3 regions of the Arthrobacter sp. SPT-J7 genome follow, and region 1 is predicted to be linked to each of the others. Evidence: riboswitches for the same ligand, from Rfam matches in the RefSeq annotation. Region 1 holds a riboswitch; each other region holds the start of a gene.

Region 1 (10,205 bases):
CTCGCTGCCGAGGTAGATCGTGCCACCCTCCGGGTGCTCCAGGCCTGCGATGGCGCGCAGGAGGGTGCTCTTGCCGCAACCGGAGGGACCCAACAGGCAGATGAACTCCCCATCTTCTACCTCGAGTCCTACGTGGTCCAATACAGTCTTGGTGCCGAAGGACTTGTGCAGGTTGTTAATGACGATGCTGGTCATGCGGAAACTCCTTGTACTTCTTCGCGCTGTTGGGAGGCACTGCGGCGAATGATGGTGCGGGCTATCAGCCAGAGCAAGAATGCGGCAGCTGCCAGTCCTGCCATCGCGCAGGTAAAGATGACGTAGAGGGCAGCGGCCAGAACGGTTTCGCCGCTGTTGTAGAAGCCAAAGCTGACAGTGGCGATCATTTCGGTGTTGGCGCTGCCCAGCAGGATGGGCACGTCGAGGATCCCCGACATGGTGATGGCTACGAGGAACCAGGCCGAGATGAGGGACGGGACCAGGAGCCGCACTGTGACAGTTCCAAACGCGCGGAGGAAGTTGTCGCCGGAGATTCGTGCTGCTTCTTCCATATCGACGCCGATCTGCGCCAGAGCACCCTCCAAGGTCCTGGTGGCCAGCGGGACGGTGGCGACGGCCAGACCGATGACCAGGATCCAGACAGTTCCGTAGATGCTCTTGGTTCCCGGCGTCATCAGGACCGACCAGAGGAAGGCCAGGCCCAGAACCAGGCCAGGCATTGCAGCGGGAACCCAGGATGCCAATTGGATGTAGCGGCCGAGCCGGCCCTTCATCCGGACAAAAGCGAAACTGACAACCAACGCGAGAATGACGGTCAGGAGCCCGCCGATCGTGGACACAATAATTGTGGTCTCCAACGCCTTCATGACACTCGGGGTGTTCAAGAGGCGCTCGAAATTCTGCAGGGTGAAGTCGGACGCGCCGAGGTAGGGCCGGAAGGCGCTCAGGATGACCTGAGCCACGGGAAGGATCAGCGCAACGAGAATGAACAGGAGCACCGCCGCGACCACGGCGCCCGTCCATCTCCCCGGTTTGCGGAGGTCCGCGCCCTTGGCCCTTCCGCCCACGGAGGTGTACGTCTTGCCCCCGCCTGTCAGCTTGAGCTGCAGCAGCACCAATACCGCGAGGATGGCAACGATAACTAAGGAGGAAGCAGAGGCTGCGGGGTAATCGGCTTCGTATCCGCCGCGTAAGTAGTCATAGATCTGGGTGGCGAACACGTTGATTCCGGCCGGCAGTCCAAGGACAGCCGGGGTTTCAAAGGCCTCGAGTCCTTTGACAAAAATGAAGAGGCTGGCAGCACCAAGGGCAGGCAGCAAGGCCGGCAGTTCGATCCCTATGAACGAACGGATCCGGCTTGCGCCGCCGATCCGGGCTGCCTCCTCCAAAGCCGCATTTTGATTGCGGAAGGCTCCGAGAAGAATCATGTAAGCCAGCGCACTGGCCTTCAGCACTGTCACCAATACCAAGCCGAACCAACTACGCGTATTGAAGGTCGCCGCAAGGAAGTCGAGGCCGAGCACGTCGAAGAAGCGGTTGATCATGCCCGTCTGGCCAGCACCAAGCATCGCCCAGCTCAGCGAATACAGCACGGTCGGCATCGCGACCAAGATGACCATCACGGGGGTGATAAATCGCCGGAAGGGCACATCCATCCTTGTGGTCACCGTGGCCATAAAGACGGCTACCGCCATGGAGAGGACCGTGATCACCACCGCGTAGATGACCGTTGAGCCGAGCGCCGCGTAGGCGTTCGGGTCATTGATCAGACGCTCAAATCCCGACAGGGTCCACTTGGGGTTACCCGCCAGCGGTGACGAGCTGAAGGCCCCATAGATGAGCATGCCCAGCGGCCACACGAACAACCAGGTAAATATAAGGAGGCAGACCGCTTTGCCGATCGTGCGGGCAGCCGTAGCGGGCTGGATGCGCGTGGAAGAACGCGGCGCGGTCAGGACACTCATGGCACCCCTTTCTCTTGCTTTGGTAAGCCTGTACGCAATCCGTACAAAGGTTACGTATTTCGTACGCTTGATATTAGTGATCCCATTCACGCGGCGTCAAGAATGCGTCACATAGGGCTGTAACGTGCGCCACGGATACCAGTGCGACGGGGCGCTGGGCCGACCTCGGGCTATGTGCTTACGGATTTTTGTCCGAGGCGGTCACTATGCTGAAGACAGCTTCACGAGATGCGCGCCGCCCTCCGGCAAGAGGGCAGATGCTCCGACATGGCCGCACACCAACCCCAACCTCACGGGTGGTTCGGATGACGAAGCGGTCCGTCTCCAACTGGAGCGGGCAAGAGCGTCCGCCGTGGCGGAGTGTGGAAAAGGAACTGACGTGGCCAGCTATGAAAACCGAGCCGATGACGAACCCCAGACCAAAACGGAACGGTGCGCGGTGTTCCTGCCGGGACACAAAGTCCATTGGGTCCAGATCCGGAAGGCGCTCAAAGAGGATGTCGGAATTCCAGTGACCGTTCGTCTGGAGGTGGATGGGAAAGTGCACCTCTTCGACGCTGGGGAGGAACAACTTTGCTGGCACCACGACACCGCGGACATCGCGGAGGCGCTGGCTCTCCCCTGCGGAGACATCAAGTGGTACGAGCAGGTGAGATTACTGACAATCGAGACGATCGTGGACCAGCGGTCCTTCTCCTTGGGCTGGGTTGGCGTGGCATCGGAGTGCCGGTCTTAGCCCGAACACGCCGGCGCCGAGCGTCTAACGGCGCGCTTCCGCGTCTGTCGGGGCGGGGACGCCTCAATTGCCTGCCGCTTCGAGGTTGGCAAGATACCGGCGAAACCGCCAGGAGTCGGCAAAAAAGATCGGCTTCGCCCGGCCACGCCAGGGCCTAGGATGCGGGGGGGGGAGGGCCCAAATGGCCCCGCCGCATTAAGCCCTCCCCCGAGGCAAAACCCGGGCGCTCCGGATACCAGTCGGTTCCGCCGACCAAGGTGACTGCGAAATGGTGGAAGGACACCGGCCGCTGGGAATGCGGTTCAGCCGCGGCTGAACCGTGCGGCGGATTCAACCGGCCCGCCGACTGCGTCAGGTCGACGGCGCCCGCACGGCGTCCGTCGTCCACGCGGCAGCATCAAACGGGCGCCGGCCGATTCCGCCACGAACACGACCCACGTTGTTCCCGCGCGCAGCTCCTCCCCAACCGGTGCGAAGAGGCGACCGCATCGTGGTGCGGTTCCACCGCCCGGGCCCGTGAACCTTCTGCCGACAAGGGCCCGGCAGCGCCCCACGCCAGGTGGTGCTGCTGCCGGGCCCTGAAGGCGTTGTTAATTATCAGAGCGTGCGGCCCGGCTACTTGGTCTTCTCGGCGGCGCCCTTTTCCGTCTTCTCTCCGCCGGAGGCCAGTTCGCCGGCGCTGTTCTCCAGGTGGGCCCGCATGAACCACTGGAAGAGTTCCAGTTCGGCGGTCTGGCCGATCAGCAGGTCCTCGGTGACCGGGTCGATTTCACCGACGGTCTCGATGGCCTCGCGGTGCGCGCCGACCACTCCGTTGTAGACCACGTCCAGTGCGGCGAGATGCTCGGCGGTGCCGGCACGGTGGATGTCGTAGTCGTCCCAGCTGCGTTCCTTAACCAGGGCACCGGGCAGCCCGTTCGGGGAGACGCCCAGGGTGGCAATCCGCTCGGCGACGGCGTCGATCATTGCGCGGACCTTTTCGATCTGCGGATCGAGCATTTCGTGGACTCCGATGAAGTCCCGGCCCACCACATTCCAGTGGGCGTGCTTGAGGGTCAACTGCAGGTCATTGAGCGCGTGGAGCCGCTGCTGCAGGATTTTTGCGACCTTTCGGCCGTCTTCCAGCTTGAGGCCGGGAACTGTGTAGCTTGCCTTGGATCCGGTCGTTTCCGCCATGAGAAACCTCCTTGCTCGGCGATGCCGCTTGTCGGCATCCTGCTGTTTTCCAACCTAGCTGCGAACCTTGTAAACGTCCCGCTGGGCGACGTTTCGTCAGCCAAGGGCGAAATTCAGCAGGCTTACTAATCGCGAGCGCCGCCACCCACGAGCACTCGGCTGACAATCGCCGCGAGCAGCACCACCACAGCGCAAATTCCTGCGGCGATCGCGGTGCCCTGGTCGACCAGTCCGCCGTCGAGCCGACCGACGGCGATCCAGGCCAGGCCCCAACTGGTGGCCAGCGCCGGGGCAAACCGGCCTCTGCTGTACACCGCGGTGCCAACACCGACTGCCGTTGCCAGAGCGAGCACGACCGAAGACAGCAAGGTCACCGGAAGACCTAAGCCGTCCACGCCCGACGCTGCGAAGACGGCCCCGGCATTGGCCACCGTGGCCACGGTTACCCAGCCCAGGTAGAGGCCGAAGGTTCCGTCGACAATGAATGCATCCAGTCTCCCGTCCGGCAACGTGTCGACCAGCAGCACCAGGACGCGCGCCAGCACGGCCAGCAGCATGACGATGACGGCCAGGCTGATGATCAACAGTCCGGCCTGCACCACCCAGATCCACGCGGCGTTCAACAGCATGGAGGCCACCGCCCAGGGGCGCAGCTCAGCCTGCCGGCCGGACCGCCGCTGGGCCGGCAGCAATTGCCAGACCGCGTACGCGAGCAGTCCGAGGTAGATGACGGACCAGATCCGGAAAGCCGGCGCGGCCGGAGCCAGCGGCGTGGAGTCTTCGTTCAGCCAGCCGTCTGCCGCCTGCTGGATCGGGGTTCCGATCACTACGCCGCTGCCCATGAAGGCGGCAACAATTGCCAACAAGGAGCTGACCAGCACCAGTATCGGGACGGCCAGCCCGGTCCGGATCTCCGTTCGTTGCTGCATGCTTCCTCCGGCCCTCGTCGGTGTTCCCGCTGCCAGGAAAAGTCCACCGTGGAATATCGTTTAGGTTCCTAGCCGGCCACGAACGATGCTCACGGTGGAGTGAGCCGGGTTTCCGTCCACTGGCTCGTCGGAGACATCCACAATGGGGAACTTGGACAGGTCCAGGCCTTCGGGGATCGGGAATCTGCCGCTGTCCGAGTCCATCACGCCGAGGCTGACCAACCCTGACAGATCGGGAGCTATCAGCCACACTTCCTGATATCCCCGGGCCTCGTTGGCGCTCAGGCTGATGTCCAGTTCCCTGATGCCGTTAGTCTCCACCACCCGCGCCGTACCGGTGGCGGTGTACTGCTTCAACGGCTCCAGATTTGTTTGCGCCAAAATATCTGCGCTGCGGTTGATGCTCCAGGACACACCGATGACTGCCAGGAGCACCACGGCGGCCGCGGCGGCCAACCAGGCGGGCAGATTCCGGATCCGCGCGCGTCTCCGGGAGGGCAGGCTGCGGACAGTTGCTGAACCGCCGGCCCCGCGCAGCGGATCTTCCGCGAGGTCCGGAGAAAGCCCCAGTTCACGGTGGATGGCCTGCCAGACGTGCGGCCCCGGTGCCTGAAGTTCCGGATCGGGGTCGGCTTTCGCTGCGGTCACGGCGCGGCGGAACGCCTGGTACTCCTCGGCACACTGGACGCAGGTTCGGAGGTGGTCCCGGTCTGATTGGTCGCCCATGGTGTTGTCCAGCGCGAGCAAGCTGATCAACTCCGGATCAAGGTGCTGCATGGTCAACCTCCAATCGGCGTCTCAAGTGCTGCAAACTGCGATGAATGTGACTCTTGACGGTACCAAGCGGCAGATCGAGCCGGCGTGAAATCTGCTCGTGCGTCAGATCTTCATAGAAAGCCAGGCGCATGATGGAACCCTTGGGTTCCCCGAGCCGCTCCAACTCTCCGTCCAGCACCAACCTGTCTGCCAGCGTTTCCGGGGAATGCGCGTCTTCGGCATAAACGGGGTCAGGCAGCACCGCCGAAACAGCACGGACTTTGCGGTCCTCTCGGGCAGAGGACGACTGCGCATCGGCGATCACTCGGCGGGTGATCCCCACAATCCAGGCCGGCAGTCTGCCCAGCGTCGGGTCAAAGCCTTCCCGCAGGCGCCAGGCCCGGATGAAGACTTCCTGTGTGACGTCGTCCGCGGCCGCCTGATCCCGCAAGGCTCGGGAAGCCAAAGTGCGCACCAGGGGCGCCAAGTGACGGTAGGCGTCGGCGATGGCCGACTCCTCGCCGGCGGCGAAGGCGACATCGATGCTGCTATCCCAAGCGTCGAAAGGAGGAGGTGCCAAGCCTGCGTCCTTCCGGTCGTCGGGAGGGGAACCTACCCCGCAGACTGGTGCTGAAGGGCCGGAAAAGTCAGTCAGGAACCGCTGTGACAACCACATTGTGGCTGTAATCCTGCCGTGCGTCCAGCCACTGGCCGCCGCACGTGACCAGCTTTAGCTGCGGTTTTCCGTCCCGACGGAACACGGCCGCCGCATCGAATTCGTCCTTATTCATCAGTTCCACTTTCGTGACCCGGTATGTGAGGGCCCTGGCGTCCGCGCGTTCCACGGAGATGCGCGTGTTCGACGGCAGCTGCCTGAGTTCGGCAAAGGGAGCCAACCCAGACAGCGTGTCAACGTGAGCCGCTATCACCGCGGTTCCGGTCGGATCCCCCGGTGCCGGACCGTGGCGGTACCAGCCGGCCTGGTCAACGGAATCAGGAATTTCCATCGCATTGCCGGCAGCAATACCGACCGCGACCACGCTGACATCAATCGAGGTGCCGGCCACCACCAGCCGGGTGGGCGGAGTTTTCTTGCGTGCCGTCGCGGGCAGTGCCCGGTGAACAGGGACGGCCGCCGGGTCCGGAATCACCGAAGCCTCGGGCACGGCGGAGGACGCCGGCGCTTTGCCGTCCGGTGGAGTCCCTGCGTTCGCCTGGCCTTCGGCCGCGGCCGCGCTGTGCGAAACCGCCGGTGTGGGCGGGACTCCTTGGGCGGACTGCGGGGCAGCGCATCCGGCAGCCCAGATCATGACCGCGCTGAGCAGCAACCCGGCGCGGGCCGCCGTCGTCGTTCTCATGGACATGATTCCTACTGGGAAGGGTGCGTGAGTGCGGGAAGCAGGAGGCGTGCTTCCCCCGCTTCCGGCCCGGGCCTGAAGCGGGGGAAGCCGGTGGCGCCCCGGGCAAGGAACCACCGGCTTCGGAAACCCGCTGCAGCTAATCGTTGGCGCGAACCGTCAGCTTGCGGCGGGTGAATGCGCCGGCGCCGAGGAGCAACAGGAGAGCCCCTCCGGCGACTGCGGCGCTGGTGTAGTCCGGGCTTGTTTCGGCCGCAGCTCCGGACCGGCCTCCCGGTACCGCGCCCGGAGCCGAATTCAGCCCTTCAATGTTTTGCACGGCCAGCGCGAGGTTGCCGTCCTTGAGGCTGCCCCAGGCGTAGACGATCGTCTGGGTGCCTTCCATGACCGTCACGTCGGCCGGGCCGATCACCGGCTCGGTGGTTCCAGCGGCAGCGACCGAGGCCGAGATGGTTCCCGGGTCAAGCGTGAGGGTCTGTTCGTCCGGATTCGACAGATCCTTAATCACCGCCGAACCGCCGGCCAAGACGTCCACGGCGGGTGCGGCAGCGACGTGGCGCACCGTGAGCTTGCCCTTCCCTGCCTCAATCCTGGAGACGTCGTTAGTGAACAGGTTGGCGGTGGGCTTCCCGTCGGCGTCCAGGTTGGCGACCGCCGTGTAGTTGCCGCCCGACTTCAACTGGACGTCCACGGGACCAATAGCCGGGTTGTCCGCGTTTTGGGCGTCCGAGGCTGTAATGGCGAGGGTGTAATCGCCCGCGGGCAGCGCCAGCGGCCCGGCCAGGTTGCCGGGGGCAAAGTCATCGAGTGTCCGCTCACCGTTGACCCAAACATCGACGGTCAGGCCCGGCACGCCGTGCAGGACCGAGAGCTGGGCGTCCTGGTCGGCTGCCTGGGCCGGAGCTGCCGCTCCGAGCGCCAGAAACCCCAAGGCGGAAACTGTCATGATGCTCTTGCGCATGTGATCTCCTTCAACGGCCCGGCTGCACCAGGCTGTGGCTGCTTACACCCCTACTACTGGCCGGGCCGCGCGTTTAGATGCACGCTCATGGAGATTTTTTTGGCGGGGCTTCAAGACGCCGGCCCCAGAACCTTGTAGGTGGCGCAGATGAAGGACCTGTTGCGCGCCACCTCCGTGAGTTCCAGGTCAAACTTGCGCGGGAACAGCGGGCGGCCGGAGCCCACCGTGGCTGGCGCGATCGAGAGGACCAGCTCGTCCAGCAGTCCCGCCTCGGCGAACTGGCCGGCGAGGTCCCCACCGCCCACCACATAGATGTTCTTGCCGGCGGCCGCGGCCGCTAGGGCGGCATGGACAGGCTGAATGTCTCCCTGCGCAAAGCGGATGTCCGCGCCCTCGACACCGGGCAATTGGGCATGCGAGAGGACCCAGACGGGTACCTGGAACGACCATGGTTCCTGCGACGCCAAAAGGTGTTCGCGGACCCACTCATATGTTGTCCGGCCCATCACCACCGCCCCGACTCCGCTGATGAAATCGTCGTAGCTGTTCGGGCCGGCACCGTCGATGTCCTGCTTGAACAGCCAGTCCAGCGAGTCGTTTTCATCCGCGAGGTACCCGTCCAGGGTGGTGGCGGTGAAGAAGATGGTGCGGGTCATGGGGGTTCCTCCCGAAACGGTGACGAGTCGAGCAGCTCCGGCAGCCGGCCCGCGGTCCTGACCGGTCTGACAACAGTGTGCCGGAAGGGTGCTCCCCTGCCCATGGTCGGCGACCGTTCGGGCATGGGGAGGGCACCGCCGTCGTGCTTTTGCCGCGCGCGACGGGCCGCGGGAGACGCTAAGTTTTAGCTATGGCTACAGATGAACGAGTGAACGCAGACTCAAGGGGTCGCAACGAGACTTTCGAAGAAAAGTTGGACCGCAACTGGAATGAACTGCTGCAGGAATTGCGGGTCATGCAGACCGGCGCGCAGATCATCACGGCGTTCCTGATGACGCTTCCGTTCCAGAGCAGCTTCGAAGACCTGGCCCCGTATCAGGTGGGCCTGTACATCGGGCTGCTGGTGCTGGCGGCGCTGATGACCGGCCTGATCCTCACCCCGGTGGCAATCCACCGGCGACTGTTCGGACTGCACCTCAAGGACGCCACGGTGGCGCACGGGCACCGGATCGTGAAGATCGCAGTGATGGGCATTGGGCTGCTGGCCACCGGCTGCGTGGCGTTCATTGTGGATGTCATCGCCGGGGATGCGCTTGCCCTGGCGATCGGTGGCGGGGTACTGCTGGTGATGGTCTTCCTGCTGTGGATCCTGCCGCGCGTGCTGCAGCACGGGCTGAACAACGGCGGAGCAGGCACCGACAGCTGACGTCCGGCGCGCGCGGCGCTTCTGCAGCCCGGGCGCCCGGCGCGCGGGACGGAGCGGAGCGCGCCCCGGCGCTTCTGCCGTCGGCGCGCGCCCGGCCGTTCCGGCCTAAAGCGGGGCTCCCCCTTACGGCTGTTGAACCCGTGACAGGCTTCCGCCCGAGTGGAAGCATGGCCGCATGAGCATTCCATCAGAACCGGCTCCTCCGGCCGGAGCCCGCACTGATGAGCGTGGGCCGGAAGGCAAGACGTTCTTCGGCCAGCCGCGGATGCTGGCCAACCTGTTCAGCGTGGAACTGTGGGAGCGCTTCTCCTTCTACGGCATGCAGGTGGTGGTGCTGCTCTACATGTACTTCGAGGTGGCCGACGGCGGGCTGGGCATCGACGAGGCCACCGCCACCGGCATCATCGGTGCCTACGGCGGCACGGTGTACCTGTCCACGATCGCCGGCGCCTGGGTAGCGGACCGGCTGCTGGGCTCTGAACGGACGCTGTTCTACAGCGCCATCATGATCATGCTGGGGCACATCTCGCTGGCGCTGATTCCGGGGATCCCGGGGCTGGCGGTCGGCCTGATCCTGGTGGCCTTCGGGTCCGGCGGGCTGAAGGCCAACGCCACCTCGCTGGTGGGTTCGCTGTACGCGCTCGACGACGACCGCCGGGATGCGGGCTTCTCCATCTTCTACATGGGTGTGAACATCGGCGCGCTGTTCGGGCCGCTGCTGACCGGCCTGACCCGGGACACTTTGGGCTTCCACTTCGCGTTCGGGCTGGCCGCGATCGGCATGGCGATCGGGCTCACCCAGTATGCGCTGACCCGCAAGAACCTGCCGGAGGAATCGCACCAGATCGCCGACCCGCTGCCCCGGAGCAAGGTGCCGGTGGTGGCCGGCACCATCGCGGTGGTGCTGGTCCTGATTGTGGTGGCGGTGCTGACCGGAGTGGTGAACGCCGGAAACCTGGCCACGG
Region 2 (10,205 bases), on a different contig from region 1:
CCGTGCTGCAGATGGGCCTCAGCGTCCATGAAGCCGTACGCGCCGCCACCTACGGCGGCGCCCTTGCACTGCACAAGGACAAGGGAGACGACGCCGACGGCGAACGTGCGGTGGGTTCGATCGCCGTCGGACACCGGGCGGATCTCCACCTGCTCAATGCACCGTCGGCTACGCACCTTGCGTACCGTCCAGGCATGCCCCTGACGTACGCTGTATGGCGCGCCGGGAAGAGGGCCAGGTAATTCCCGGGACAAGCTGACGTTAGATGATCATTAGCGGTCTGTTATGATCAGAAAGCGTCATCGCGCCCGGTGGCGGGAGTAGCTGGAGGCTCTTGCATGACCCGCACTGACCGACTGACGGCCATACTCGATCTCCTCGCCAGGACCGGCCAGGTGGAGGTCGAAGAGATCGTCAGCACCCTCAACGTCTCCCCGGCCACCGCCCGGCGCGACCTGGACAGCCTGGCAAAGCGCAGGCTGCTCACCAGGACCCGGGGTGGTGCCAGAACGGGCGCGCTGGCCTACGACCTGCCGGGCAGGTACAACCGCGACGATCACGCCGAGGCCAAGGAGCAGATTGCCCAGGCGGCCTCAGCGCTGATTGCCCCTGGCGCCGTGATCGGGCTTTGCGGCGGCACCACCAGCACCGCGCTGGCGCAGATCCTGGCCACGCGCGAGGATCTCAACGCGCCTTCCAACCAGCCCACCCTCACGGTGGTTACCAACGCCATCAACATCGCCGGGCAGTTGGCGGTCCGGCCCAACATCAAAGTCATGGTTACCGGCGGGATCCTCAATCCGCGGTCCTACGAACTGGTGGGGCCGTACACGGACATCATTATGCAGAAGGTGGTGCTGGACATCGCCTTCATCGGTGTCAACGGCATCGACCCCGACGTCGGGCCGACCAACACGGGGGAGGGGGAAGCGTCAGTCAACGCCCTGCTGGCCAGCAGGGCACGGGTGTCCTACGTGCTGGCTGACTCGTCCAAAGTTGGGGTGCGTGCCTTTGCCACCATGGACGGCTACAACTTCACCCGCTTGATTACGGATGCGGGAATCTCGGCGCACGACAAGGCGGCCTTCGAGGCCAACGGCACGGAAGTGATTGTCGCCGCGCGCTGAGCCTGGTTGTTACTGGGAGTGAAGCCACCAGCGCGAGGGCGCGCCTGCCGACCGGACCGCAGGGCAATCAGGCCGGTTCCAGAAACTGCAGGCAAGATGGGTACATGCTGGTTCCCTCCCGCCGTCGCCTGCGGATAGAAGTCTGGATTGTCTTGGGCCTGTCCTTGGGCCAGTCTGCCGTGTATTCCGTGGTGCAGCTCCTGGACAAGTTGACCCGCGCACCGCTGGCAGAGGGCACCTCTACCCTGAATCGCTCGCAGAGCCCCCGTGAGTACTTTGACCTGACGTACCAGCTGCTGGACATTCTCTTTGCGCTGGTGCCGGTGCTGCTGGTGATCTACTTCCTCAGCGATCAGCGGCAGGCATCCTCCGGCGGGGCTGACAACGCCGGTTCGGCTTTCCGTAAACTCGGATTCAACTTCGAGCGGCCCGGGCGGGACATGCTTCAGGGTTTGGGGCTGGCTGCGCTGATCGGCGTCCCCTCCCTTGGCCTCTATGCCGCGGGCAGGGCTCTCGGCATCACGACCGCCATCATTCCCAGCGCTCTTGACGCGTACTGGTGGACGGTCCCGGTGCTGATCCTGTCCGCTATCCGCCATGCCGTGGTGGAGGAAGTCATCGTGGTGGGTTACCTCCTGAACCGCTTCGGGAAGTTCGGCTGGAGCGTGCCGCTGTCCATCATGGTCAGCTCGCTGCTCCGGGGCACGTACCACCTGTATCAGGGGTTTGGCCCCTTCATCGGCAATGTGGTGATGGGCGTCGTCTTCGCGTGGCTGTACACCAGGACCCGGCGGGTTATGCCTCTCGTGATAGCCCATGCACTGCTGGACATCGTGGCGTTCGTTGGCTTCAGCTTGTTCGGCAAGGCCGTGGGGCTGGGGTAAGGCAGGCGGTCTGTTTGTGACAGTAGCCGGTGGCTGAGTCTGTGGAAACCCTGACATTTGCGGTGCCACCGTTCCATCAGCTGGGCAAGGGGCACTTCCTGGAGGCTCAGCTACCAGGTTTCGCCGGGCTCAACCAAGATTTCGCCAGGAAACGGATTCGGCCGTCATCGGCAGGTGACGCCGTTGTCACAAGCTGATGGCGGCCGAAGTGCAAAGGGCGTTTAGCCCAAGCCGGCGCCCGGGCAGGGCCGCCCGGGCGCGGAGGAAGGGTCAGATGGTCACAGCACCATTGGAGGTCTCGAACGTCACCGAAAGGATCCCGGGGGTCCCGTGCGGTGCCACCCACTCCACGGCTACATCTTCGAGCGGCTTTTCCACCGGCTCGCCCAGCCACTCGGTAACCCGGGCAGCGGAGCCGGCAATGGTCAGGCAGCTCATCTTCACGTTGCTCTCATAGGCGTTGGACGGGTGCAGGGACGGGTCCCCCTCCCACTTGAGCATGTAGGGAACCTGCGGGTCGGCAATCAAACCCAGGATGCCGATCTGCTTCCAGACCAGTTCGCGGCCGTCAGGAAACTTGCGGTTTCCGTTGACAGCGGAGCGTCCGAGCCGTTCTTCAAAGGGAACCAGGTCGTCAACCTCGACGCACCAGCCCATCCAGCCGCCCCCCGCCGCAGACCGTGCACGCACTGCCTGTCCGAAGGGAGCCTTGTCCGAAGCGGGGTGGTCCAGGACCTCGACGACTTCGAGGTACTTGTGCCCGGCGAGCGGGATGATCATATTCCGGGTTCCGAACCGCGGGTGTACCCCGCCCTTCACTGCCTCAACGCCGAGGGCAGAGGAAATACGTTCGGTGGTGGCAGCCAGGCCATCGTGTTCACAGGCGTAAGAGACGTGATCCATGCGCATGGCAACATCTTGGCACTTTGTGATCGGGCTCTCAGCTAAGGATAGCCTTACTGGGATTTTGGTTCTGAAGCAGCATTAATCCAGGGTCCTGTTGACGGCAGCGGTGAGGACCTTGTTCGTCATAATCCTGTCAACCGTCGCGTCCATGTTCCTACACTGGGCTCAGGTCATGAGTGCCAGCGCCAAGCCCCGGCTCGCTGGCCGGCAACCCTCCATCCGCGGTGGGGTGCCCCGGGTGAGGACCTGGCTGTCCGGCAACGGCCGGATGGCAAGCGCGGCCCGCGGTGCTTCGAGCATGCCGGGCCCATGTCAAAGGAGCCTTAGTTGTCCAACGGATGGTCTTTCGAAACCCGCCAGATCCACGCAGGGCAGGAGCCGGACGCTGCCACGGGTGCCCGTGCGCTCCCCATTTACCAAACCACGTCCTTTGTGTTCCCCAGCGCAGAGAGCGCAGCGAACCGCTTCGCCCTCGCTGAGCTGGCGCCCATCTACACCAGGATCGGCAACCCCACCCAGGAAGCCGTGGAACAGCGGATCGCCAGCCTCGAAGGCGGCCTGGGTGCCCTTCTGCTCAGCTCAGGGCAGGCCGCTGAAACTTTCGCAGTCCTGAATATCGCCGAGTCTGGGGACCACATTGTGGCCAGCCCCAGCCTTTACGGCGGCACCTACAACCTCTTTGCCCATACCCTGAAGAAGTTTGGCATTTCCGTCACGTTTGTGGCTGACCCTGACAACCTGGACCAGTGGCGCGAGGCAGTGCAGCCCAACACCAAGCTGTTCTTTGGCGAGGTGGTTTCCAACCCGCGGCAGGATGTCCTGGATATTGAAGGCGTGTCCCAGGTTGCGCACGACGCCGGGGTTCCCCTGATCGTGGACAACACCCTGTCCACCCCGTACCTGATCCGGCCACTGGAATGGGGTGCGGATATTGTGGTGCACTCGGCCACCAAATACCTGGGCGGCCATGGTTCCGCGATCGCCGGCGTGATCGTGGACTCCGGAAAGTTCGATTTCGGCAAGGACCCTGCAAAGTTCCCCGGCTTCAACACCCCGGATCCCACCTACAACGGGCTGGTCTATGCCCGGGACCTTGGCGCCGAGGGTGCCCTGGGCGCCAACCTTTCCTACATCCTGAAGGCCCGGGTGCAGCTCCTGCGTGACCTGGGCTCGGCAGTGTCGCCCTTCAACGCCTTCCTCATCGCCCAAGGACTGGAGACGCTGAGCCTGCGGGTGGAACGTCACGTCGCCAACGCCCTGGAAGTAGCCCGCTGGCTGGAAGCGCGTGACGACGTCGAATCCGTCGCCTACGCCGGGCTGCCCTCCAGTCCTTGGTACGAGCGCGGCCGCAAGTACGGCCCCAAGGGCACCGGCGCCATCGTGTCGTTCAACCTCGCCGGCGGGGCGGAGGCGGGTAAACGCTTCGTGGACGCGCTTGAGCTGCATTCCCACGTGGCCAACATCGGTGACGTCCGTTCCCTGGTCATCCACCCGGCGTCGACCACCCACAGCCAGCTCTCGCCTGAGCAGCAGGTGGTTGCCGGCGTGCACCCCGGCCTGGTGCGGCTGTCGGTAGGGATCGAGCACATCGATGACATCTTGGCTGACCTTGAGGCGGGCTTCCGGGCGGCCAAGGAAGCCACCGGCGCCTAGCAGTACCCGGGCACCAGCTCGGCAGCGGGCCGGGGAAGTCACAACCAGTCACACTCTTGGCGGCAGGCAGGGGCTGTTTCGTACACTCGAACCAGGTCATGAGTGCCAGTGACAGCCCCGGCTTGCTGGCCGGCAACCCTCCTTCCGCGGTGGGGTGCCCCGGGTGAAGACCTGGCCTGCCGGTCATTCGACGGCGGGCAAGCGCGTAGAAGAGGTCTTGCCATGACGGTTACCGTCACCCGTACCACCGTCCCTGAACACGGGATTGTCCGCTATGCCTCCATCGGGGGACTGAAGCTGGAGGCCGGCGGATACCTGCCGGACGTCACGCTGGCCTATGAAACCTGGGGCACCCTCAACGCGGACGGCAGCAACGCCGTCCTCATTGAACATGCACTGACCGGCAGTACCCATGTAACCAGGGGCGACACGGAAGAGCCCGGCTGGTGGGAACAGCTCGCGGGACCAGGTGCGCCGGTGGACACGAACCGATTCTTTGTTGTGTCCGTCAATATCGTAGGTGGCTGTTACGGGTCTACGGGTCCGTCGTCGCCCGCTCCGGACGGAAAGCCCTGGGGCTCCCGCTTTCCACTGGTGACCCTGAGGGACAGCACAGTGGCGGAGGCCCGGCTGGCCGACCAGTTGGGGATCTCGAGCTGGTTTGCCGTGCTGGGTGGCTCGATGGGCGGGGCGCGTGCCCTGGAATGGGCGCTTACCTATCCGGAGCGGGTACAGCGATGCGCTGTGATCGCCGTCGGCGCCGCAAGTACGGCCGAGCAAATCGCCTTCGCCCAGGCACAGACCCTCGCCATCCGCCAGGACGCCAACTTCGACGGCGGTGACTACTACAACGGACCCGCCCCGGAGGAGGGCCTGGCGCTGGCCAGGCGTATTGCCCATATCACGTACCGTTCCCCGCAGGAGCTGGACGGACGGTTCGGGCGGACGCCGCAGGCTACCGAATCGCCGCTCCAGGGTGAGCAGCTTTCAGCCCGCGGACGCTACCAGGTGGAAAGCTACCTGGACCATCAGGGCACCAAACTGGTGCAGCGTTTCGATGCGAACAGCTACATCGCCATCACGGAGGCACTGATGAGCCACGACATCTGCCGGGGGCGGGGGTCCCTCACCCAGGCTCTGTCCGGTGCCAGCGCGCGTTTCTTTATCGCCGCCGTGGACTCGGACCGGCTCTACTTCCCGTCACAGTCACGGGAGCTGGCACGGGCTCTTCCCGGGGAGGTGGACGTCCACCTCATCGAAGCGCCTATCGGGCACGACGGATTCCTCACCGAGATCGGCCAGTTGGCACCGCAACTCCGCGAGCACCTTTCGGCCTAAGCAGGCCTCCAAAGCAGAATGTGTGCATTAATGCAGATGGGCTCTGCATGATTCGCCGTTGAGCTGGGCGATAAGGCAGACCATACTCAATGGGACCCGGCGGTTCGTGGCCAAAATCACACGTATCCGCCACAGCCTGTCCCAGTGGTGTCGAAGAGGACGCCGAAGGAGTTCACTAAATGAGTACGGAAAGCTCCGCCGCACGGCGGCCAGAGGAAACCGACGTCAAGGCCTCAGGCCTGAAGAAAGTCGTTACGGCCTCCATGGCCGGCACTGTTGTTGAGTGGTACGAGTTTTTCCTTTATGCCTCCGCCGCCACCCTGGTGTTCGGCAAAACCTTCTTCCCCAATTCAGGGACTGAACTGGACGGCATCATTGCCGCATTTGTCACTTACGCCGTAGGTTTCGTGGCCCGCCCCATCGGCGGCATCGTCTTTGGCCACTTCGGTGACAAGTTCGGCCGCAAGCAGTTGCTGCAGCTGAGCATCATCCTCGTCGGCGTAGCCACTTTCCTTATGGGCTGCCTGCCCACCTTCGCCCAGATCGGCTACTGGGCTCCGGCCCTCCTGGTGTTCCTGCGCTTCGTGCAGGGCTTCGCCGTCGGCGGTGAGTGGGGCGGCGCCGTGCTGCTGGTTGCCGAGCACAGCCCCAACAAGTCGCGCGGGTTCTGGTCCAGCTGGCCACAGTCAGCGGTACCTATGGGCAACCTCCTGGCCACGGGCGTGTTGTTCACCCTTTCGGCCACGCTTTCCCAGGAAGCCTTCCTCGGCTGGGGCTGGCGCGTCGCCTTCTGGCTCTCCGCAGTCATCGTCATCGTCGGCTACTACATCCGCACCAAGGTCCAGGATGCCCCGATCTTCATCGAAGCCCGCAAGGAAGTCACGGTGGAGAAGAAGGGCTACGGTGTTGCCGAGGTCTTCCGCCGGTACCCGCGCGGTGTCTTTACCGCCATGGGCCTGCGTTTTGCCGAAAACATCCTGTACTACCTCGTGGTGACATTCTCCATCACCTACCTTAAGGTCGTTGTCCAGACCGACACCTCCCGCATCCTCCTGCTTCTGCTCGTGGCGCACTTCATCCACTTCTGCGCGGTCCCGCTCGTGGGCAGGATGTCGGACGCATTCGGCCGGCGGCCCGTCTACATGGCAGGCGCCATCCTCGGCGGCACGTGGGGCTTCTTCGCCTTCCCCATGATGGACACCGGCAATGACATCATCATCCTGGCCGCCATCACCATCGGCCTGTTGTTCCACGCGCTGATGTACGCAGGCCAGCCGTCCATCATGGCCGAGATGTTCCCCACCCGGATGCGGTACTCGGGCGTTTCCCTGGGCTACCAGGTGACCTCCATCGTCGCCGGTTCGCTGGCACCGATCATCGCCACATCACTGCTGGGAACCTTCAACTCCTCTACTCCGGTGGCGCTGTACCTGCTCGGGGCTTGCATCGTGACCGCAATCTCCGTGTTCTTCCTCAAGGAGACCCGCGGCATCTCGCTGCACGACGTGGACGCAGCCGACGCCCGGGGCACCGCGGACCTGCTCGCGGCCGGCAAGAAATAGTCACCGGCACCACCGCAGAGCCGAACAGCACCAACTGCCCGGACCCGCGACCACGCAGGCCCGGGCAGTTGGGCGTCAGCACCTTCGTAGAAGTCAGGATTTCCCATGAAAGCAGCGGTCCTTTACGCCACGGTCCCGCCCGGAACCAGCTACACCGAAGCGCATCCCCTTCGGGTCGAGGAGCTTGACCGGCCGGAACCCCGCGCCGGCGAGTTGGGCATCAGCATCACCTACTCGAGCCTGTGCCACTCGGACCTTTCCGTGGTGGATGGCTCCCGCGTCAGGCCCCTTCCCATGGCACTGGGGCACGAGGCTGTAGGGCGGGTTGCCGCAGTGGGTAAAGGTGTTACGGATGTTTCCCCCGGAGACCATGTGGTCCTCGTCTTCGTCCCCAGCTGTGGTGACTGCCGTGCCTGCCGGGGGGGCCGTCCGGCACTGTGCCACCGTGCGGCGGAAGTAAACGGCTCGGGGGACCTCCTGCATGGCGGGGCCCTCCTGCGGACGCCTGCGGGGGAACGGATCAACCACCATCTGGGGGTTTCTGCCTTCGCGGACTACGCCGTGGTGGCCCGGGAATCGGTGGTGGCCATCGACGACGACGTCCCCGACACTGTTGCGGCTATGTTCGGCTGCGCCGTGCTGACCGGTATGGGAGCCGTCTTCAACACAGCGGCCGTCCAGCAAGGCCAGTCCGTAGCGGTCTTCGGACTGGGCGCTGTAGGTCTTTCGTCCGTCATGGCCGCGGCGCTGGCCGGTGCCTCCTCCGTGATTGCCATCGATCCCAATGCCCGCAAGCACGGGCTCGCCCTGAAGTGCGGGGCAACCGCCGTGGGGACCCCGGACGAAGCTCCCCACCTGATCCTGGAGGCGGCCGGCGACGGTGTGGACATTGCCATCGAAGCTGTGGGGTCAGCCCGGGTCATTGCATCATGCCTCGAGTACGTGACGCGTGGCGGCGCCGTGGTCTCGGTGGGGCTGCCACACCCCACGGCGGAACTGACCGTACCCGCGCTCCAGTTCGCCGGGGCGGGCAAGCGGCTCCTGGGCTCGTATATGGGTGATGCCGTTCCGGGCCGGGACATCCCCCTCTACCTTGGGTACTGGCGCGAGGGCAGGCTTCCCGTTGAGCTGCTGCACACCGACACCCGGCCGCTTCAAGAGATCAACGAAGGCCTCGATGCGCTGGCTGCGGGGCACGTGGTGAGGCGGCTCTTCCACGCCTGAACAGACGGTACGGATGCCCAGGGACTAGGCGGCCAGCACGTCCTGGCGTTCGGCCACTTCTTCCTTTAGCGCAGTGACCACGGCCTGCACCCGGGCGGACCGCAGCGATTCCGGCCGGGCCACAGCCCAGATGGGCACCTGTCGTTGGAAGGCGCCGGGGAGCACCGGAACGAACTCCGGGTTCCGCGCCACCATAAAATTCGGAAGCAATCCGATGCCCGCGCCGCGGCGCACCGCCTCCACCTGGGCAAAGATGCTCGTCGCCTGGAAGCTGGACCTGGGCATGGGCAGCTGCGAGGACCGGTGGCCCAGTTCGGCAACCTGGAGTGCGGACTCAACGTAAGAGACGAAGCCGTGCTGCCCCACGCCGTCGGGCGTTTCCGGCAAGCCCCGTTCGGCGGCATAAGCCGGGCTGGCGTAGAGCCGGAGGAAGTAGTTGGTCAGGAAAATGGCCTGCGCGTTGCTCACATCCGTGCGGCCCACCACCACCTCAAGGTCCACGCCGGAGCGGTTCTGGCTGACCTTGCGCGTGGCACTGAGCATTTCCACATTCAGCAGGGGATGCCGCTGCTGGAGGCGGACCAGCGCAGGGGTTACGAATTCTGCGCCGAAGCCGTCCGAGGTGCTCAGGCGCACCATGCCCGACAGGGCGTCCCGGTCCTGGCCCGTGGCGGCAGCCAATGACCCCAGCGTGTCCTCGATCGTTTCCGCCGCGGCCACGGCCGAAGCCCCCAGCTCCGTCAGTTCCCAGCCGTGCGGGCTGCGCTCCAGGGTGCGGCCGCCCAGCTGCTTGTCGAGGGCGAGGATCCGGCGCGAAATGGTGGTGTGCGTGGTGCCCATCGTTTCCGCGACGGCGTTGAAGCGTCCCAGCCGGGCCACAGTGAGCAAAATCAGCAAGTCGTCCGGACTCGGAAGCCGCGCCACCCCGGTGCCCCTTCCTTCGTGTGCATCGGTGCACATGCCATCTGTGATTTTTCCCCTTGATTGCACTCCAGCAGGGTGTGATGGTGGACACAGACCTTCCGGCTGCCCAGGGCCGGAGGCACAGCAAAGGAGCTTATGCCATGGCAGTAGTTGGTTGGATCGGTTTGGGAAACATGGGCGGGTCCATGTCGGGGAACCTCGCAAAGGCGGGTCACGACGTTCGGGGATTCGACCTCAGCCCGGCTGCTCTCGCTGCTGCGGAGGCAGGCGGGGTGAAGCCGGTAGGGAGCATCGCCGAGGCAGTGGCGGGCGCCGACGTCGTATTCACCATGCTTCCCAAGGGCGAGCATGCCAAGACTGTCTACCTGGGCGGGGACGGGGTGCTGGCCCATGCCGATACGGGCACACTCCTGGTCGATTCCTCCACGATCGATATCGCCGCCGCCAAGGAATTGCACGACGCCGCCGCTGCCGCCGGTTTCCGCTTCGTCGATGCCCCTGTCTCAGGCGGGATGAGCGGCGCCAAGGCAGGAACGCTCACGTTTATGGTGGGCGGTGAAGCTGGCGCCGTGGCCGACGCTGCGCGC
Region 3 (10,205 bases), on a different contig from region 1:
GGAGCACGTTCCGGCAACGTTCGACACGATCCTGGCCGGGCTGGCCTCCGGTAAGTACGACATGGCGTTGTCGGCCTTCTCCGTGACGCCGGAACGCGAGAAGATCGTCGACTTCGTCGAGTACCTGCACACCGGCACAGGGATCGCCGTCGCTCCGGGAAATCCGCTGGGGATTTCCATGGACCCCTTGAGCATGTGCGGGAAGAAGATCGCCGGCCAAAAGGGGTCGATTCAGTCGATGGAACACCTTCCTGAGTTCTCCAAGGAATGCACGGCCAACGGAAAGGAAGCGATCAAGATCCAGAACTTCCCCGGACAGACCGACGCCAACCTGGCGCTGGCTTCCGGCCGGGTAGACGGGGTGATCGCCGACAGCGTGCCGCTGGCCTACCAGGGCAAGGAAGCCAAGGGACAGTTCGAACTGGCCGAGGGCGAGGACTACGATGCCGTACCGTTCGGGATTGCCCTGGCCAAGGACGCCGGGATGACCGAAGCCGTAGCCGAAGCGGTGAAGGGCGTTATCGCCGGGGGCCATTACCAGGAAATCGGCGACAAGTGGGACTTCCCGGAGTCGGTGCTGATCACGGCCGACACGCTCGAGGCCAAGTAGCGAAAGAGGGATCAACCCCATGACTGCCGTGACTACGCAAACCCAGCCGGTGGCCCCACCGGTTGATGGCTACACCATCGTCAAGGCGAAGCACCCAGGCCGCTGGTTGGCCGCAGCGGTGATCTTCCTGGTGGGCGGATTGCTGCTGAACTCCATCTTCACCAATCCCAACTTTGGCTGGGACGTCGTGGCCATGTACCTGCGCGACATCTCCATCGGCAACGGCATCCTCGTGACGCTGGGGCTCACGGTCATCAGCATGGCCATTGGGATCGTGCTGGGCGTGGTCTTGGCCGTCATGCGGCTTTCGGTCAATCCGGTGGTGCGGGGCGCGGCCTTCGCCTATGTGCACTTCTTCCGGGGAACGCCGGTGCTGGTCCAGTTGTTGTTCTGGTTCAATCTGGCGGCGCTGTACCCGGTCATCACGCTGGGCATCCCGGGGGTCCACTTGGACGCGAACCAGTTCATCACTCCGATGACAGCGGCGATCTTGGGCCTCGGCCTGAACCAAGGTGCCTACATGTCCGAGATTGTCAGGGCCGGCATCCTCTCCGTTGACCACGGCCAGACCGAGGCCGCCGGGGCGCTTGGCATCACCAAGCTGCAGACCATGCGACGCATCGTGCTGCCGCAGGCGATGCGCGTGATCATCCCGCCCACCGGCAACGAAACCATCGGCATGCTCAAGACCACCGCCTTGGTCAGCGTGATCTCCGTGCCGGAATTGCTGTACTCGGCGCAGATCATTTACGCACGCACGTTCGAGACGATCCCGCTGCTCATGGTCGCCAGCCTCTGGTACCTGCTGATCACGTCCGTCCTCACCATCGGCCAGTACTACCTGGAGCGGCGATTTGCCCGTGGCAACCAGCGGAACTTGCCGCCGACGCCTCTGCAGCAGCTGAAGCGGTTCTTCGCGACGCACGACGCTCTCTCCCTGAAAGGCGGCAAGAAATGACGGCCATGAACAACGCCGAACCGATGGTCAAAGCTAACGCGGTGTGCAAGAACTTCGGCTCCAACCAGGTTTTGAAGGGCATCGACCTGCACGTCCGACAGGGCGAGGTGGTCTGCCTGATCGGCCCGTCCGGATCGGGAAAGAGCACGTTCTTGCGCTGCATCAACCACCTGGAAGCCATCGACGGCGGAAGGATGTGGGTCAACGGGAAGATCGTCGGCTACGAACTCAAGGGCAACAGGCTCTACGAGCAGAGCCACAACGAGATCTGCCACAGCCGTTCGGATGTGGGCATGGTTTTCCAACAGTTCAACCTCTTCCCGCACATGACCGTTCTGCAAAACCTCATCGAGGCGCCGCGCCTGGTCCGGAAGGAGCGGAAAGCAACAGCTGTGGCGCGGGCCAAGTCGCTGCTCGAAAAGGTCGGCCTGAGCGAGAAGGCGGACGCATATCCCCGCCAGCTCTCCGGCGGCCAGCAACAACGGGTGGCGATTGCCCGTGCCCTGTGCATGGAACCGAAACTCATGTTGTTCGATGAGCCGACCTCCGCACTGGATCCCGAACTCGTAGGCGAGGTCTTGAAAGTAATGAAGGATCTGGCCACATCCGGCATGACGATGGTGGTGGTCACGCATGAAATGAACTTCGCCCGCGACGTCGCCGACCGAGTGGTCTTCATGGACGGTGGGCACGTGGTGGAAGAGGGGCCGGCCCGCGACGTCATCACCAACCCTCAAAACGAACGCACCAAGGCATTCCTGGCTTCGGTTCTCGCCGAACCGGCCGCCGCCTGAGCACCCGAGGTGAAGGAATCATGAACGAAGACTTTTTCGACGTCGAAGTCCGGTCGATCACGCGCGAATCCAACTGCGTGGTGTCGCTGCAGCTGGAACATCCGCTGGGCGACGAGCTGCCCGAGTGGGACGCCGGATCGCACATCGACGTGCTCCTGCCCAACGGCCTCCTGCGCCAGTATTCGCTCTGCTCCGTGCGGACGGACCGGTCAGTCTGGCGGTTGGGAATACTGCGCGAGCCGGAGGGGCGCGGCGGCTCGGCCTACGTGCACGACCTGTTGAGGCCCGGGACCAAGATCCAGGTACGGGGCCCGCGCAATAACTTCGTCCTGGCACCCGCGGACAGCTATGTCTTCATCGCCGGCGGCATCGGCATCACCCCCGTGCTGCCGATGATCCGCGAGGCTGCCGAACTTGGCGTACCGTGGCGCCTGGTCTACCTGGGACGCAGCCGCTCCTCGATGGCGTTCCTCGAAGAGATCCAGGCATTCGGCGGAGACATCCACATCCACGCCGACGACGAGAGCGGTTTCTACCCGCTGGCCGAGCTGTTGGCGGAGCAGGGCGCCGGAACTCACGTCTACGCCTGCGGTCCCGGCCCGCTGCTCAATGTCATTCAGTCGATTGCCGACGGCTGGGAGGATCCCGGGCGGTTCCACTGCGAGCGCTTCGCCGCAACCGGCGAAGTCCCGGAGAACGACGGCGAGTCCGCCTTCGTGGTCGAACTGACCGACGGGACTGAGGTCCCGGTGGGACCGGACGAGTCCATCTTGCAGGCACTCGAAGCGGCCGGGCTCAGCCCGCTGAACTCCTGCCGCGAGGGAATCTGCGGTACCTGTGAAACGCCTGTGTTGGGCGGCGAAATTGACCACCGCGATTCGCTGCTGTCCGATGCGGAACGCGACGCGGGAGACACCATGATGATCTGCGTCTCCCGGTGCAAGGGCAAGCGCTTGCTGCTGGACTTGTAGCGAGGCCTGGTCCCGGAGCGCCCGCGCCGCAACGAAAGCCGATTCAACGGCGGGGGAGGGTGGAACACGAATCCCTTCCGGATGTCCCCGGCCCGGGTTCCCTTGGCAAGATGGAGGCTATGGACAAGCAGAAGGTGGTCACCGCGAGTGCACCGCGCACGCTGAGCTACTACCGGGCGGAAGTGCTCATTGTGCTCGGGGTTTCGCTGGGGCAGTCGGCTGTCTACGCCGTGGTGAACCTGCTGGAGAAGATGACCCGCGCGCCGCTGGCCTCGCAAACCACCACGCTGAACCCGGTACTGAACAAGCGGGAGATCTTCGATTTCGTCTACCAGATGCTCGGCATCTGCTTTGCGCTGGTGCCGGTGGCCTTGGTGCTGCTCCTCATGACCTCGCCCGGCCAATCGGCCTTCCGCTCGATCGGGTTCACCTTTTCCCGGCCCAAGGTGGACTTCGGTTTAGGCTTCCTGCTGGCGCTGCTGATGGGTGCCGGCACGTTGGTCGTCTATGCCGCCGGCCGGGCGCTTGGGATCACCACCGCCATTGTCCCCGCGGCCTTGGACGAATATTGGTGGACCGTGCCGGTACTGGTGCTGTCAGCACTGCGCCACGCCATCCTCGAAGAGGTGGTCATGGTTGGCTACCTCTTCAACAGGTTCGCCAAGTTCGGCTGGGGGATCTGGACCACGATCTTCGTCAGCGCCGCCCTGCGCGGGACCTACCATCTGTACCAGGGGATTGGACCGGGCATCGGCAACTTCCTGATGGGGCTGGTATTCGGGTACGTCTACACAAAGGTAAAGCGGGTGATGCCGCTGGTCGTCGCTCACGCACTGCTGGATATTGCCGGCTTTGTCGGGTATGCGCTGGTGGGTCCGGCCATCGGCATCGGGACCTGACCCGCCTGCACGCCCCGCGGGAGTCCGGGCGTTCTCTCCCCGGACAGGCCAAAGGCTCCCGTTCTACCTCTTGCGCCACCGTGGGTGGGAGCAAGAGGGCGGAATGGGAGCCCCTGCGATAAGCGCGAGTCTTGGTACCGTGCCAGCCGGGACCGGAAGCTTAGAGTTCGACGATGCCGTTCGCGGTTTCGAAGCGGACCGACATGATGCCGGGTGTGCCGTTGGGTGCGGTCCAAGCAACCTTGACGTCGTCGAGAAGGTCATCTACCGGGGTGCCCAGCCAGTCGGCCACGCGTTCCGAGGATCCGGCAATGGTCAGGCCGATCAGCTTGACGGTCGCGGGGCGCGCGTTGGACGGGTGCAGTGCCTCGGTGCCGTCATCCCAGCGCAGCATGTAGGGGACCTGCGGGTCGGCGATCAGGCCCTTGATGCCGATCTGCTGCCAGCTCAATTCCTGCCCGTCCGGAAACTTTCGGTTCCCGGGAACCGCATGACGGCCCAGCCGCTCTTCGAACGGGGTCAGATCGTCCACTTCCACACACCAGCCCATCCAGCCGCCGCCGGCTTCGGACCGGGCACGAACGGCTTGGCCGAAGGGGGCCTTGTCGGACGCGGGGTGGTCCAGGACCTCCACCACTTCCAGGTAATGGTGGTCGGTCAGCGGGAAGATCATGTTGCGGGTGCCGAAGCGGGGGTGTACCCCGCCCTTGACCGCGTCGATACCCAAGGCCTTGGAAATCCGCTCTGAGGTGGCAGCCAGGCCGTCGGGCTCTGCAGCATAAGAAACGTGGTCGAAGCGCATAGGCATATCTTGGCACTTTGTGAACCAGCGCTCGACTTAGGGTGACCTAAGTCACTGTGCTTTCGCGGTGAATCTTGACGTTAGCCCTTTACAGCCAAGGGCAGGTCTGGCCCCCGGCAAGGCAGGGGAGGGGCGGTCACAAGATGTCATATTGTTGCGGCCGGCCGGGCTCTCCGCCGAGACTGGACGCAGGTCATGAGTGCCAGCGTGAAACCCCGGTTTGCTGGCCGGCAACCCTCCAACCGCGGTGGGGTGCCCCGGGTGAAGACCAGGCAGCCGCCACAAGGCGGTGCGCAAGCGCGGGTCACACCCGGGACGGATATACCGGCACGGCCGGATCCCGGATGACCCCTTCCGTTGAAGGAGTTGCACCATGTCCAATGCAGACTGGTCTTTTGAAACTCGTCAAATCCACGTCGGCCAAGAGCCGGATGCCGCCACCGGTGCCCGCGCACTGCCGATCTACCAGACCACGTCGTTCGTGTTCCCCAGCGCGCAGAGCGCCGCGGACCGCTTCGCCCTGTCCGAATTGGCACCCATCTACACCCGGATCGGCAACCCGACGAGCGAGGCTGTGGAAACCCGGCTCGCCAACCTGGAAGGCGGCGTCGGCGCACTGCTGCTGGCCTCCGGCCAGGCTGCGTCCACGTTCTCCATCCTGAACCTGGCCGAGGCCGGCGACCATATCGTAGCCAGCCCCAGCCTGTACGGCGGTACGTACAACCTGCTGCGCACCACGCTGCCCAAGTTCGGCATCGAAGTCACCTTCGTTGAGGATCCGGACAACCTGCAGCAGTGGCGCGACGCCGTGCAGCCAAACACCAAGGCCTTCTTCGGCGAGGTGGTCTCCAACCCGCGCCAGGACGTGCTGGACCTGGAGGCCGTCAGCAGCATCGCGCACGAGAACGGCGTGCCGCTGATCGTGGACAACACGCTGGCCACCCCGTACCTGATCCGCCCGATCGAGTGGGGGGCAGACATTGTGCTCCACTCGGCCACCAAGTACCTCGGGGGTCACGGGACCGCCATCGGCGGCGTGATCGTGGACGCCGGCACCTTTGATTTCGCTGCCGATCCGGAGAAGTTCCCTGGCTTCAACACCCCGGACGACACCTACAACGGGCTGGTCTTCGCCCGCGACCTGGGTGTCGGAAGTGCGCTCGGCGCCAACCTCGCCTACATCCTCAAGGCCCGCGTGCAGCTGCTGCGCGATCTGGGCTCTGCCATTTCCCCGTTCAACGCCTTCCTGATAGCCCAAGGCCTTGAGACGCTGAGCCTGCGGGTCGAGCGGCACGTGGCCAACGCGCAGAAGGTGGCGGAGTTCCTCGAAGCGCACGACGACGTTGCTTCCGTTGCGTACCTCGGCCTGCCCTCGAGCCCCTGGTACGAGCGCGGCCGCAAGTACGGTCCGAAGGGCACCGGCGCCATCGTGTCGTTTGAGATCAAGGGTGGACTGGAGGCCGGCAAGCGCTTTGTGGACGGACTGGAACTGCATTCGCATGTGGCCAACCTCGGCGACGTGCGCTCGCTGGTGATCCACCCGGCGTCGACCACGCACGCCCAGCTTTCGGCCGAGGAGCGGTTGTCCGCCGGCGTGACCGACGGACTGGTCCGGCTCTCGGTGGGCATCGAGAACGTCAACGACATCATCGCCGACTTGGAGGCCGGGTTCCGTGCCGCCAAGGGCGCGGACGACTAGGCAAGCAGGTAGAACGCAGCGTGACGATAGTGCAACCGCAGGAACTCGTGGACCAGGCGACGGATGGCGTCCTGCGCAGGATGCCTGTTGGTGCGCTGGAACTGGAAGCCGGCGGCTACCTGCCCGAGGTCGTTCTGGGCTTTGAAACCTGGGGCACCCTCAACGCGGATGCGTCGAACGCGGTCCTGATCGAGCACGCCCTGACCGGCAGCACGCACGTGGCCCGCGGCACCTCCGACGAGGACGGCTGGTGGGACGACCTGATCGGTCCCGGTGCCACCATCGACACGGAGCGCTATTTCGTAGTGGCCGCCAACATGATTGGCGGCTGCTACGGCTCCACCGGTCCCGCGTCGCCGGCACCGGACGGCTCGCCGTGGGGGTCGCGGTTTCCGTTCGTCACCATCCGCGACTCGGTTCGGGCCGAGGCGCGGCTGGCAGATGCGCTGGGTATTCGCCGCTGGCATGCCGTCCTCGGCGGCTCGATGGGCGGGGCGCGCGCGCTGGAGTGGGCGGCGACGTTCCCGGAGCGCACGGCCCGGTGCGCCGTCATGGCCTGCGGGGCAGCCAGCACCGCCGAACAGATCGCGTTTGCGCAGGCGCAGGTCGCCGCCATCCGGCTGGACCCGCACTTTGCCGGCGGCGACTATTACGGCGGTCCCGCCCCCGAAGCCGGACTGGGCATCGCCCGGCGGATCGCCCACATCAACTACCGCTCGGAACCGGAACTGGAGTACCGGTTCGGCCGCTCGGCGCAGGCGGAGGAACAGCCGTTCGGCGGCATCACGCCGGCGGCCCGAGGCCGCTACGCAGTGGAAAGCTACTTGGACTACCAGGCGGAGAAACTGGTTTCCCGCTTTGACGCCAATAGCTACATCCTGCTCACCGAGGCCCTGGTCAGCCATGATGTTTCCCGCGGCCGCGGCTCGCTGGAGCAGTCCCTGGGCGGCCTTGAGGAGACGGAATTCTTCATCGCGGCGGTAGATTCCGACCGTCTCTACTTCCCGGAACAGTCACGGCAGCTGGCCGAGGCGCTGCCGGGGTCCGTCAAGGTGCACACCATCGAAACGCCGCTGGGCCACGACGGCTTCCTGACCGATGTACATCAACTGCATGACGAACTGACGCAGGCGTTTTTCCAAGCCTGAGCCGGCGGGCGCTCGGTGAGGTTCGAGCTGCGTCCGTTCCAGTTGTTGACCCTCCGCTTCCGCAGCGCGGGCGGCGGCTGACAATGGCCCTTCAGGCCAGTTCCAGCGTGAGGGGCCGCCGCAGGAACGCCGCGTAGCGAGCCACGGCGCGGTCAACGGACTGCCGCTCGGCGGGGCTGAACGCGCGCAGCGGCTTGAGCCGCAGCTCGGCGGAGCCGGTCTTGAGCACGTGTTTCCAGTTGCCGGCCATCTTCCCGTCCAGCAGCAGCACATGCTGCGGCACCGTGCTGCTCAGCGCCGCCGGGGCCGACCCGCCCAGGTAGCCGCGCGTTTTGGTGTAGCCCATGACGTATTCGTCGTAGCACTGGATCAGGTCGGCGCGGGGACGTTCGTTCGCTGCAGTGGGTGCGCCGCCGGTCCCGGCTGCGGGGGAGAACCAGAGCTCCACCCCATCGGCTTCGGTCCGCTCCAGTCCTTCCTGCCCGCCGGCTTCCAATCCGCGCCTAATGTCGGCCTGCGGCAGCTTGCACCAGTCCGAGCAGTCCTTCACCGAGGCGGGCCCACGGCTGGCGAAGTACCGCGCGGTGAGCTGAGCTAGTGCTGCGTCCCGGTCAAAGTCCGCTGTCAACGGCGGGACGCGCTCGTCGAAGGAGGCATACGTTTGCTGCACGGTGCCGGATTCCGCCGACCGCGGCGTTCCGCTGACCAGGATCCGGTCCATCTCCGCGTGGAATACCAGATGCCCCAGCCGCTGGCCGCGCAGGGACGCACCGTTCAGCTTCACCCCGTTGTCCTCGAGCAGCTCCGCTGTGGTGAGTCGGGACGCGAGTTCATCCCGAGTGCGGTGCTGGCCGTCAGCGACCGCCGCGGCCAGCACCTCATTGCTGCGTGCGACCGTCGATTCATCCAGGCCCAGTTGCCGGTCCCGGCCTTTGTTGCCTGCCTTGAGCCGGGGTCCGGAGAGCAACATCAGCCAGTGCAGATCGTCGCGGTGCACGAAGTGCCAGGTGGGCCGCAGGACGTGGGTGCGCAGGATCGTTCCGGCGGCAATGGCCGCGTCGATGTCCGCCGCATTGTCCCGGGCCGACCCGCCCGCCCGTTGCGCCAGGGACCAGCGGGCATAAACGTACTCCTGCGACTGGAAGGCGAGGAGCCAGCGCAAGGCAGCGCCGGCGTCGTCCGCGGGATGGTCCCAGAGCCGCTGTGCCCGCAAACGGTGGGTGCGGATGGCCTGGGGATCCGGTTGCGGCACGGCAGGCTCGGTTATCCGGCCGTACCGGGAGGCATGCCCGGGCCGAAGAACGGGTCGGCAGCCGGACGCTTGGGCAGGATCCCGTCGCCGGAGGACTGGTGCCGGAGCCTGCGCAGCACCCACGGGACCAGATGCTGGCGGGCCCACACGAAGTCCTCGGTGCGCGCGGTGCGCCAGCGCTTGGGCGGCAGCGGTTTGGGTGCCTCCGGCTGCAGCGTGTGCTCGACATTGAGCGCGTCCAGCACCATGGCGGCAATGGTGTGGTGCCCGAGCGGAGAGAAATGCAGCCGGTCCGGCGCCCACATCTGCGGCGCCTTCAGTTGCCGCAGCGCCCACATGTCGGCAATGATGGCGTCGTGGCGGGCGGCCACCGTGCGCAGGTTCTCGTTGTAGATGGCGGCCTTGCCGCGGGCGCTGCCGAGCACCGGGGTGTCCCCGAAGTCGGGGGCGGTGAACAGCACGATGGTTGCACCGGAGGCAGCCAGTCTGGTGACGGCCCGGTCGACCTTCTCCGCCAGGGCATCCGGGTCGGCACGGGGGCGGATCACGTCATTGCCGCCGGCGCAGACCGAGATCAGGTCAGGCTTCAGCGCCAGAGCCGGTTCGATCTGTTCATCGATGATCTGCTGCAGCAGCCGGCCGCGGATGGCCAGGTTGGCGTAGGCAAAGTCCTCATGGCCGCGGGCAAGTTCCTCGGCCACGCGGTCGGCCCAGCCGCGGTAGCCACCCGGACTGCGCGGATCAGGGTCGCCGATGCCTTCGGTGAAGGAATCGCCAATGGCTACAAAGCGGCTCCAGGGGTGGCCGGCGGCGACCGCGGAGGAGGGGGCTTCAGGACGGGACAAGTTACTCACAAGTACATCCTCCCAAGAAGCCACCTGGGATGCACAGGCACGCCCGTAAGTATTACCTGAATCATCTTTCAGAAAAGCATGGTCCGCGGCGGGATCTTTGGCTAGGGTGTGAGCTGGAGGCGGCCACCTCGGCCGACTCGGTCTCGAGGAGCTGAGATGGAATTGCTAGCGGGAATCACTGCGCGGCGGGTGCCGACCAAGCGGCTGACAATGAACGT

What was found. A riboswitch is a leader RNA that binds a small molecule or an ion and turns the genes downstream of it on or off. The one in region 1 is predicted to bind S-adenosylmethionine.
Region 2: another riboswitch for S-adenosylmethionine. It lies ahead of AC5RWX_RS18415 (bifunctional o-acetylhomoserine/o-acetylserine sulfhydrylase); the one in region 1 lies ahead of AC5RWX_RS10630 (hypothetical protein).
Region 3: another riboswitch for S-adenosylmethionine. It lies ahead of AC5RWX_RS12490 (bifunctional o-acetylhomoserine/o-acetylserine sulfhydrylase); the one in region 1 lies ahead of AC5RWX_RS10630 (hypothetical protein).

What each region holds. Positions count from the first base shown of each region.
Region 1 is NZ_JBNHFF010000005.1:211,401-221,605, reverse strand. Features, by position in the region: gene AC5RWX_RS10640 (ABC transporter ATP-binding protein) at 1-195, opposite strand, end outside; gene AC5RWX_RS10635 (ABC transporter permease) at 192-1,961, opposite strand; SAM riboswitch class IV at 2,181-2,311, shown strand; gene AC5RWX_RS10630 (hypothetical protein) at 2,341-2,697, shown strand; gene AC5RWX_RS10625 (Dps family protein) at 3,313-3,873, opposite strand; gene AC5RWX_RS10620 (TspO-related membrane protein) at 3,999-4,802, opposite strand; gene AC5RWX_RS10615 (anti-sigma factor) at 4,863-5,579, opposite strand; gene AC5RWX_RS10610 (RNA polymerase sigma factor) at 5,566-6,138, opposite strand; gene AC5RWX_RS10605 (class F sortase) at 6,206-6,922, opposite strand; gene AC5RWX_RS10600 (DUF4397 domain-containing protein) at 7,056-7,877, opposite strand; gene AC5RWX_RS10595 (dihydrofolate reductase family protein) at 7,988-8,533, opposite strand; gene AC5RWX_RS10590 (DUF6328 family protein) at 8,725-9,240, shown strand; gene AC5RWX_RS10585 (peptide MFS transporter) at 9,416-10,205, shown strand, end outside.
Region 2 is NZ_JBNHFF010000019.1:10,502-20,706, reverse strand. Features, by position in the region: gene hutI (imidazolonepropionase) at 1-242, shown strand, start outside; gene AC5RWX_RS18430 (DeoR/GlpR family DNA-binding transcription regulator) at 339-1,127, shown strand; gene AC5RWX_RS18425 (CPBP family intramembrane glutamic endopeptidase) at 1,232-2,011, shown strand; gene AC5RWX_RS18420 (VOC family protein) at 2,282-2,920, opposite strand; SAM riboswitch class IV at 3,086-3,201, shown strand; gene AC5RWX_RS18415 (bifunctional o-acetylhomoserine/o-acetylserine sulfhydrylase) at 3,245-4,570, shown strand; SAM riboswitch class IV at 4,665-4,780, shown strand; gene metX (homoserine O-acetyltransferase MetX) at 4,793-5,908, shown strand; gene AC5RWX_RS18405 (MFS transporter) at 6,088-7,470, shown strand; gene AC5RWX_RS18400 (zinc-dependent alcohol dehydrogenase family protein) at 7,576-8,694, shown strand; gene AC5RWX_RS18395 (LysR family transcriptional regulator) at 8,719-9,654, opposite strand; gene mmsB (3-hydroxyisobutyrate dehydrogenase) at 9,759-10,205, shown strand, end outside.
Region 3 is NZ_JBNHFF010000006.1:262,265-272,469, forward strand. Features, by position in the region: gene AC5RWX_RS12460 (ABC transporter substrate-binding protein) at 1-610, shown strand, start outside; gene AC5RWX_RS12465 (amino acid ABC transporter permease) at 630-1,568, shown strand; gene AC5RWX_RS12470 (amino acid ABC transporter ATP-binding protein) at 1,565-2,362, shown strand; gene AC5RWX_RS12475 (PDR/VanB family oxidoreductase) at 2,383-3,333, shown strand; gene AC5RWX_RS12480 (CPBP family intramembrane glutamic endopeptidase) at 3,453-4,232, shown strand; gene AC5RWX_RS12485 (VOC family protein) at 4,393-5,034, opposite strand; SAM riboswitch class IV at 5,226-5,340, shown strand; gene AC5RWX_RS12490 (bifunctional o-acetylhomoserine/o-acetylserine sulfhydrylase) at 5,408-6,733, shown strand; gene metX (homoserine O-acetyltransferase MetX) at 6,814-7,881, shown strand; gene AC5RWX_RS12500 (winged helix DNA-binding domain-containing protein) at 7,973-9,133, opposite strand; gene AC5RWX_RS12505 (SGNH/GDSL hydrolase family protein) at 9,145-9,978, opposite strand; gene AC5RWX_RS12510 (alpha/beta fold hydrolase) at 10,144-10,205, shown strand, end outside.